2 regions of the Anaeromusa burkinensis DSM 3853 genome follow, and region 1 is predicted to be linked to the other one. Evidence: a T-box and tRNA genes for the amino acid it is inferred to sense, from the RefSeq annotation. Region 1 holds a T-box; the other holds one or more tRNA genes.

What was found. A T-box is a leader RNA that pairs with one kind of tRNA and senses whether it is charged. The one in region 1 lies ahead of leuS (leucine--tRNA ligase), so its partner is inferred to be a tRNA-Leu.
Region 2: it has a tRNA-Leu gene. The T-box ahead of leuS (leucine--tRNA ligase) is inferred to sense a tRNA for this amino acid. The anticodon was not compared.

Annotation. Positions count from the first base shown of each region.
Region 1 covers NZ_KB894586.1:47,100-50,506, forward strand. The annotation lists gene C508_RS0104745 (response regulator) at 1-117, opposite strand, end outside; gene lgt (prolipoprotein diacylglyceryl transferase) at 319-1,110, shown strand; T-box leader at 1,160-1,375, shown strand; gene leuS (leucine--tRNA ligase) at 1,426-3,407, shown strand, end outside.
Region 2 covers NZ_KB894588.1:44,407-47,813, forward strand. The annotation lists gene nrdD (anaerobic ribonucleoside-triphosphate reductase) at 1-685, opposite strand, end outside; gene nrdR (transcriptional regulator NrdR) at 731-1,225, opposite strand; tRNA gene C508_RS0106400 (tRNA-Leu) at 1,370-1,455, opposite strand; tRNA gene C508_RS0106405 (tRNA-Cys) at 1,517-1,590, opposite strand; tRNA gene C508_RS0106410 (tRNA-Gly) at 1,599-1,673, opposite strand; tRNA gene C508_RS0106415 (tRNA-Phe) at 1,681-1,756, opposite strand; tRNA gene C508_RS0106420 (tRNA-Asp) at 1,760-1,835, opposite strand; gene C508_RS0106425 (response regulator) at 1,958-2,332, opposite strand; gene thiD (bifunctional hydroxymethylpyrimidine kinase/phosphomethylpyrimidine kinase) at 2,307-3,158, opposite strand; gene C508_RS17970 (hypothetical protein) at 3,155-3,407, opposite strand, start outside.

The sequences.
Region 1 (3,407 bases):
TAAACCGTCGCCCGCTTCTCCAATAACTTCAAATTGAGGCGAACAATGAAGCAAGGCTTTCAGGCCGGACCGCAATACGGCGTGATCATCTGCCAGGATAATGCTGATTTTTTTCATGGACGTAAAACTCCTTTCGCAAAGAGCCGCTGCTTTAAGCAAGGGTTCCATAATGCTTCCTTTTAGCATAGCACAGAGGCGGCAGCAGGGAAAGCGTCGATTCCCTTGTCAGGGTGGGGGGAATCTTCTATAATATAAAGCAATTGAGGCGAGGCCGATAGGAATGTCTGCTTTGCAATCGATAAGATGAGGAGTTTTTATATGCATCCATATCTTTTTTTTATTGGTGATTTCCCTGTGCGTTCCTATGGCATGGTGATGATGTTGAGTATTGTTTTGGCAACTTCGGTGGCTTACTTTTTAGCCAAGCAGGATGGTCGCTGGCATCAGCATGTGCCTGATTTTGGTATTTGCTGCGGCTTTGCCGGGTTAATAGGAGCACGCCTTTGGGATGTGTTCTTTTTTGACTGGAGCTATTACCAGCATCACCTATTAGAAATTCCTTTTGTTTGGCAAGGTGGCATGGCCATTCAGGGCGGGGTGGTAGTTGGCGCTTTGGCTGGTTATTGGTACACAAAACGACACGGCATTGATACTTGGGCTTTTGCGGATATTGTAGCCGCGCCTGCTGTAATTTTCGGCCAGGCGTTGGGGCGGGCTGCTAACTTGCTTAATGGCGACGCTTTTGGACATCCCACAGGTGAAGCTTTTGGCATTATTTATCCCGCTGGGTCTTTAGCGCAGCATACTTACGGCATGCAGCCTCTCTGGCCAGCGGAGATTTGGGAGGGGCAGCTCGACCTGGTTATTTTCGCACTACTGCTGTTGTTGCGGACGACAAATCATCGCAAAGGTCAAGTCTTTGCAGGCTATGTATTTTTGTATTCGACGGCGCGTTTTTGTCTGGAATTTTTGCGAGGCGATTACGGGACGCTGCTTTGGGGACTTAAATCAGCGCAGTTGACAGGGGGAGCTATGGCCATACTGGCGCTGCTTGTTTTTATCCTTTTGGGACGCTTTGGAAAACCCATTCGTGATATAAGCGGCAATTGACTCTATTAGTAGATTTAGTTATAATATATCTCATATTGGGTTCTTATATAAAAATCCAAAGATGCAAGCTAGTATGTAAGAATGGGCTTCAGAGAGTTGGCGGTTGCTGTGAGCCAATGCCATGGACTTACAGAACTCTTTGCAGAGGAGCGACGCTGAAGGAACAGTAGGCGTTGTCGCGTCGCCGGCGTTATTGGTTGGAGAGGATGTCTGCGTTTGTTTAGGCATCAAGCAGGGTGGTATCGCGGGTGCGCTCGTCCCTGGCACAATGCCAAGGGGCGTTTTATTTTTTTTAGAAGGAAGGAAGCAAAGACGATGATTGATAATAAGTATGTTCCTTTCGAAATTGAACGGAAATGGCAGGAAAAGTGGCACGAGGAAAGTCTTTATCAGACAAGTTTGAACCGGCAGAAACCGGAATATTATGTTCTGGAGATGTTTCCTTATCCTTCCGGAAATCTACATATGGGGCATGTGCGCAATTATTCGATTGGCGACGTTATCGCCCGTTTTAAAATGATGCAAGGCTATAATGTGCTGCATCCTATGGGATGGGATGCCTTTGGCATGCCTGCGGAAAATGCCGCCATAAAAAACGGTATTCATCCGGCAAATTGGACTTGGTCTAATATTGACAACATGCGGCGGCAGCAGCAGGAGCTGGGCTTGTCTTACGATTGGAGCCGCGAGGTGGCTACTTGCCATCCGGAATACTATCGTTGGACGCAATGGCTGTTTTTGCTCTTCTTAGAGCGCGGCTTAGCATATAAAAAGAAGGCTTCCGTTAATTGGTGCGACGAATGCAATACGGTACTGGCGAATGAACAGGTTATTGACGGTCACTGCTGGCGCTGCGATTCTGCAGTTGTCAAAAAAGACCTGGAACAATGGTTCTTCCGGATTACCGATTATGCGGATCGTCTCTTAGAAGATTTGGACGAACTAAAAGGCTGGCCGGAACGGGTAAAAACGATGCAGGAAAACTGGATTGGCCGCAGTGAGGGCGCCGAGTTTTCCTTTGATTTACCGGAACTAAGCGAGAAAATTCCTGTTTATACCACGCGGCAGGATACCGTATTTGGCGTTAGTTATGTTGTATTGGCGCCGGAGCATCCGTTAGTGGAAAAAATGATCGCCGGCCGCCCGGAAGAGGCTGCCGTACGCGCTTTTGTGGAAAAAGTGCGCTCAATGAATGAAATCAGCCGTACTTCTACGGAAACAGAAAAAGAAGGCATTTTTACGGGCGTCTATGCGGTTCATCCCTTTACCGGCGAGCCAATTCCCGTATGGGTAGCTAACTATGTTCTATACGAGTATGGCACAGGCGCTGTCATGGGCGTGCCGGCTCATGATGAACGCGACTGGGTCTTTGCCGGCAAGTACGGTTTGCCGAAAAAAGTAGTTGTGCAGCCGGAAGGACAAATTCTGGATGTAGCTGCTATGGAAGGCGCTTATGACGGAGTCGGCGTGCTGGTTGATTCCGGACGGTTTAGCGGTTTGGGCAATGAAGCTGCAAAAAGCGCTATTGCTTCGTGGTTGGAAGATCAAGGATTAGGAACACGGCGGGTCAATTATCGTTTGCGCGATTGGCTGGTATCTCGTCAACGATACTGGGGCGCACCCATCCCGGTAATTTACTGTCCTGAATGCGGCGTTGTGCCGGTGCCGCAGGAAGATTTGCCTGTTTTGCTGCCGGAAAACGTGCGCTTTGATGCTGGCGTAGTCTCTCCCTTAGCGGATGCGGAAGAGTTTGTGAAATGTAAATGTCCGAAGTGCGGAGCTGACGCGCGGCGTGAAACCGATACAATGGATACCTTTATTTGCTCTTCTTGGTATTATTTGCGCTATACGGATCCGCGCAATACCCAGGCGCCTTTCGATATGGGGAAAGGCGATTACTGGATGCCGGTGGACCAATATATTGGCGGTATTGAACATGCTATTTTACATTTGTTGTATTCGCGCTTCTTTACTAAGGTATTGAAAGATGCTGGCTTGATTAACGCTAATGAGCCTTTTAAGAATCTGCTTACTCAGGGCATGGTGCTTAAAGACGGTTCGAAAATGTCGAAATCCAAAGGAAATGTTGTGGCGCCAGGGGAGATTGTTGAAAAGTACGGCGCCGATACAGCTCGGTTATTCATCCTTTTTGCAGCGCCGCCGGAACGGGATCTGGAGTGGAGCGACCAAGGCGTAGAAGGAGCTTTCCGTTTCTTGGGACGCTTCTGGCGAATCATGCTGCATTATGCGCAGTTTATGCCTGCGGCGGAAAGCGGCGAGTACGCCCCGGAACAGCT
Region 2 (3,407 bases), on a different contig from region 1:
CCATATCGCGATCAAAAAAAGCAAAGCTTTGTCCTCCATGCATGTCATTCTGACTGCTTTGCAAGATAATGGCAGCTAACGCAGTCGCACTAGCCGGACGTTTCGGAGAGCGGATAAAACCATGACCGTTATTAAAACCGGAATGCAGTAATTTCCCCAACGGAATTTGCACGCAAGTCAGGGTTTTGCCGTAAAAATCCAGATCGTGAATATGGATATCTCCGCGTCGGTGCGCCTGAGCCATTTCTTCTGGAATTAAACGGTTCAAATAGTAAGCTTTACTCGCCGCCGATGCAATTTGCAGCATTTTAGCTGATGGGGAATTAGAAACATTAGCGTTTTCACGGCTCGTTTCTACCAAAATATCAGCTACAGCATCCATTAATTCCGACTGGGATTCACGCATTCGAGTCCGTTGGTAACGATATAAAATATAAGCTTTTGCTGTTTTGGCATGGCCCTTTTCAATTAGGATTTTTTCAACCGTATCTTGAACATCTTCTACAGTAAAACTGCCGCCATTGTATTTTTGCTTTAAAAAGCGTAACACATCCAAAGTCAATTCCATTGCCATTTGCCGGTCCGCACCGCCTACAGCTTTCGCCGCCTTAAAAATAGCATCGGTAATTTTTGTTTCATCAAAAGAAACTTCTCGGCCATCTCTTTTCCGAATCATTGTGAACATATAACAACCGCCTCGCTTATTCTAAAAATAGGAGCAAGAGTGTGATTATCCTTTTTTTCTCCCTTTGCTCTTAAGCGGCCCTTGCTGCCGCCTCAAAAGCAAAGATTCCAGTTCATCTTTAAAATTATGCAAATCCGTAAACTGTCGATACACAGAGGCAAAACGAACATAAGCCACCGGATCTACATCCTGCAGCAAAACCATAACTCTTTCGCCAATTTCCCGCGAAGAAATCTCTCTCTCCATCGTGTTATAGATATCTCGTTCCACCTGGTTGGCCAATTCTTCAATTTCCTGCAAAGATACAGGCCTTTTTTCACAAGCTCGCATAAGTCCCGCTTGCAGCTTTGCCTTGTCAAACATCTCCCGTCGACCGTCTTTCTTCACGACCATCACAGGTACTTTTTCAACTACTTCATATGTAGTAAAGCGTCGTTGACAATGCAGGCATTCACGGCGTCTGCGAATAGACACCCCTTCTTCAGCCGCCCGGGAATCAATAACCTTGCTTTCCGGAAATGCACAAAACGGACAGCGCACTAGCGTCTCCTCCTACTATATATGGTATTTCCTTTTATATTATAAGCCATATCTTGTAATACTACCAGACGACGAAAGGCCTACAAAAAAATTTATACTTCCTTAAGCCATAAAAAAAACTCCGCAATGCGGAGTTTAAATTTTTGGTGCGGGTGGTCGGACTCGAACCGACACGGAGTTGCCTCCGAGGGATTTTAAGTCCCTTGTGTCTGCCATTCCACCACACCCGCCTAGATTTGGAAAAAGCCCGCATCCTTTGAGATACAGGGCTCTCTATACATAATAAAAAATTGGAGGCGGCACCCAGATTTGAACTGGGGATAAAGGTTTTGCAGACCTCTGCCTTACCACTTGGCTATGCCGCCTTAAAAAATGGAGCGGAAGACGAGATTCGAACTCGCGACCCTCGCCTTGGCAAGGCGATGCTCTACCACTGAGCCACTTCCGCATAATGATGGTGCCATAGGACGGAATCGAACCGCCGACACGAGGATTTTCAGTCCTCTGCTCTACCGACTGAGCTACCATGGCAAATGGCGACCCCGATCGGATTCGAACCGACGATCTCCGCCGTGACAGGGCGGCATGTTCACCGCTACACCACGGGGCCATTACCTACTGCAGTAACGATTGTACCGAATGCCGAAAGCTTTGTCAACCCGAGAGTTAAACAAGCACCCAATCAGCTCTTCGCCAGCCACGTGTTGTATTATAACATAACACCACGGATTGTCAAGCAGGCTTTTTAGGGTTTAAAACTCGATCCAGCACCGCCGCTATTTGTTCCGGTACAAAAGGTTTAATGATAAAGTCCTTTGCGCCAGCTTCAAGCGCCTCATTTATAATGGCCTGCTGCCCCAATGCAGAAACCATAACAATACACGCATCTTTGTCTTTCTCGCGAATTCGCGCGACCGCTTCAATGCCGCTTACATTGGGCATGGTAATATCCATAGTAACCAAGTCCGGCAATAACTCTTCATATTTTTCTACTGCTTGCTCGCCATCGCCCGCCTCACCGACAATACGATGACCAAGTCCCACCAATGTGGTTTTCAGCATCATCCGCATAAATGCAGAATCATCGCACAATAGCACTCTTGCCATATTTTCCTCCCCATTCAGCGCCAAAGGCCGCTTGGTACAATTCATAAAAATGATGTGTAGGACCTACCCCTTGTCCTAATGAAAAGCCATGCTCTATCGCCATGGTAATATAGCGTTTAGCCTCTCCTACCGCTTCGGAAATTTCCCAGCCGCGAGCCAAAAAAGCGGCGATTGCGGAAGAAAAAGTACATCCGGTACCATGGGTGTGAACGCGCGGCAAACGAGGGTTATGAAAGGCTCTATACTCGTTCCCATCGTACAAAATATCGCAAGGATTCCCCTCTAAGTGCCCGCCTTTTACAACTACATACCTAGGGCCCATAGCGTGAATCCGCTTCGCCGCCTCCCGCATAGCCGTTTCATCCTCAACTTGCATAGACGCCAGCACAGATGCTTCATGCAAGTTTGGAGTTACAATGGTGGCCAGAGGCAGCAATTTGCTTTTCAGCGCCCCCACGGCTTCCGCTTGTAACAGGGGAGCGCCATGCTTAGAAATCATAACCGTATCCAAAACAATCGGCGCCACCTGATAGCGTTTTAACTGTTCCTCCACCACTTCAATAATGGCAGCGGAAGAAAGCATGCCAATTTTCACCGCCCCTACCGGTATATCATCAAATACCGCCTGCATTTGCGCTGCAATAATTTCCGCATCCAAGTCACGCACCGCCGTTACACCGCAAGTATTTTGCGCCGTAATAGCCGTTAGCACACTCATTCCATATACGCCGCAAGCGGCAAAGGCTTTCAAATCCGCCTGAATCCCAGCTCCGCCGCCAGAATCTGAGCCTGCAATCGTCAAAGCTGTAGGAATTACCGTATTCATGGATTCTGCTCCTTTTCCAGGCGCTGACGCAGCGTTTCCAGCACTGGCGTCAACCGTTTCTCCAGTTTTTGCTCCAACTCTGTCAGTGTCTTCGAATCAAAGTCGCTTACCAATTCCGGCAACCCTTGGACGCGAAGCTCCCCAAAGAATTCATCTCTATATACATTATAATACAAAACCAAGGACGTTTGTGCGACTAAATCGCTGTAATCAAGAATAAGATAGGACCCATTTATCACTTTCACAGGC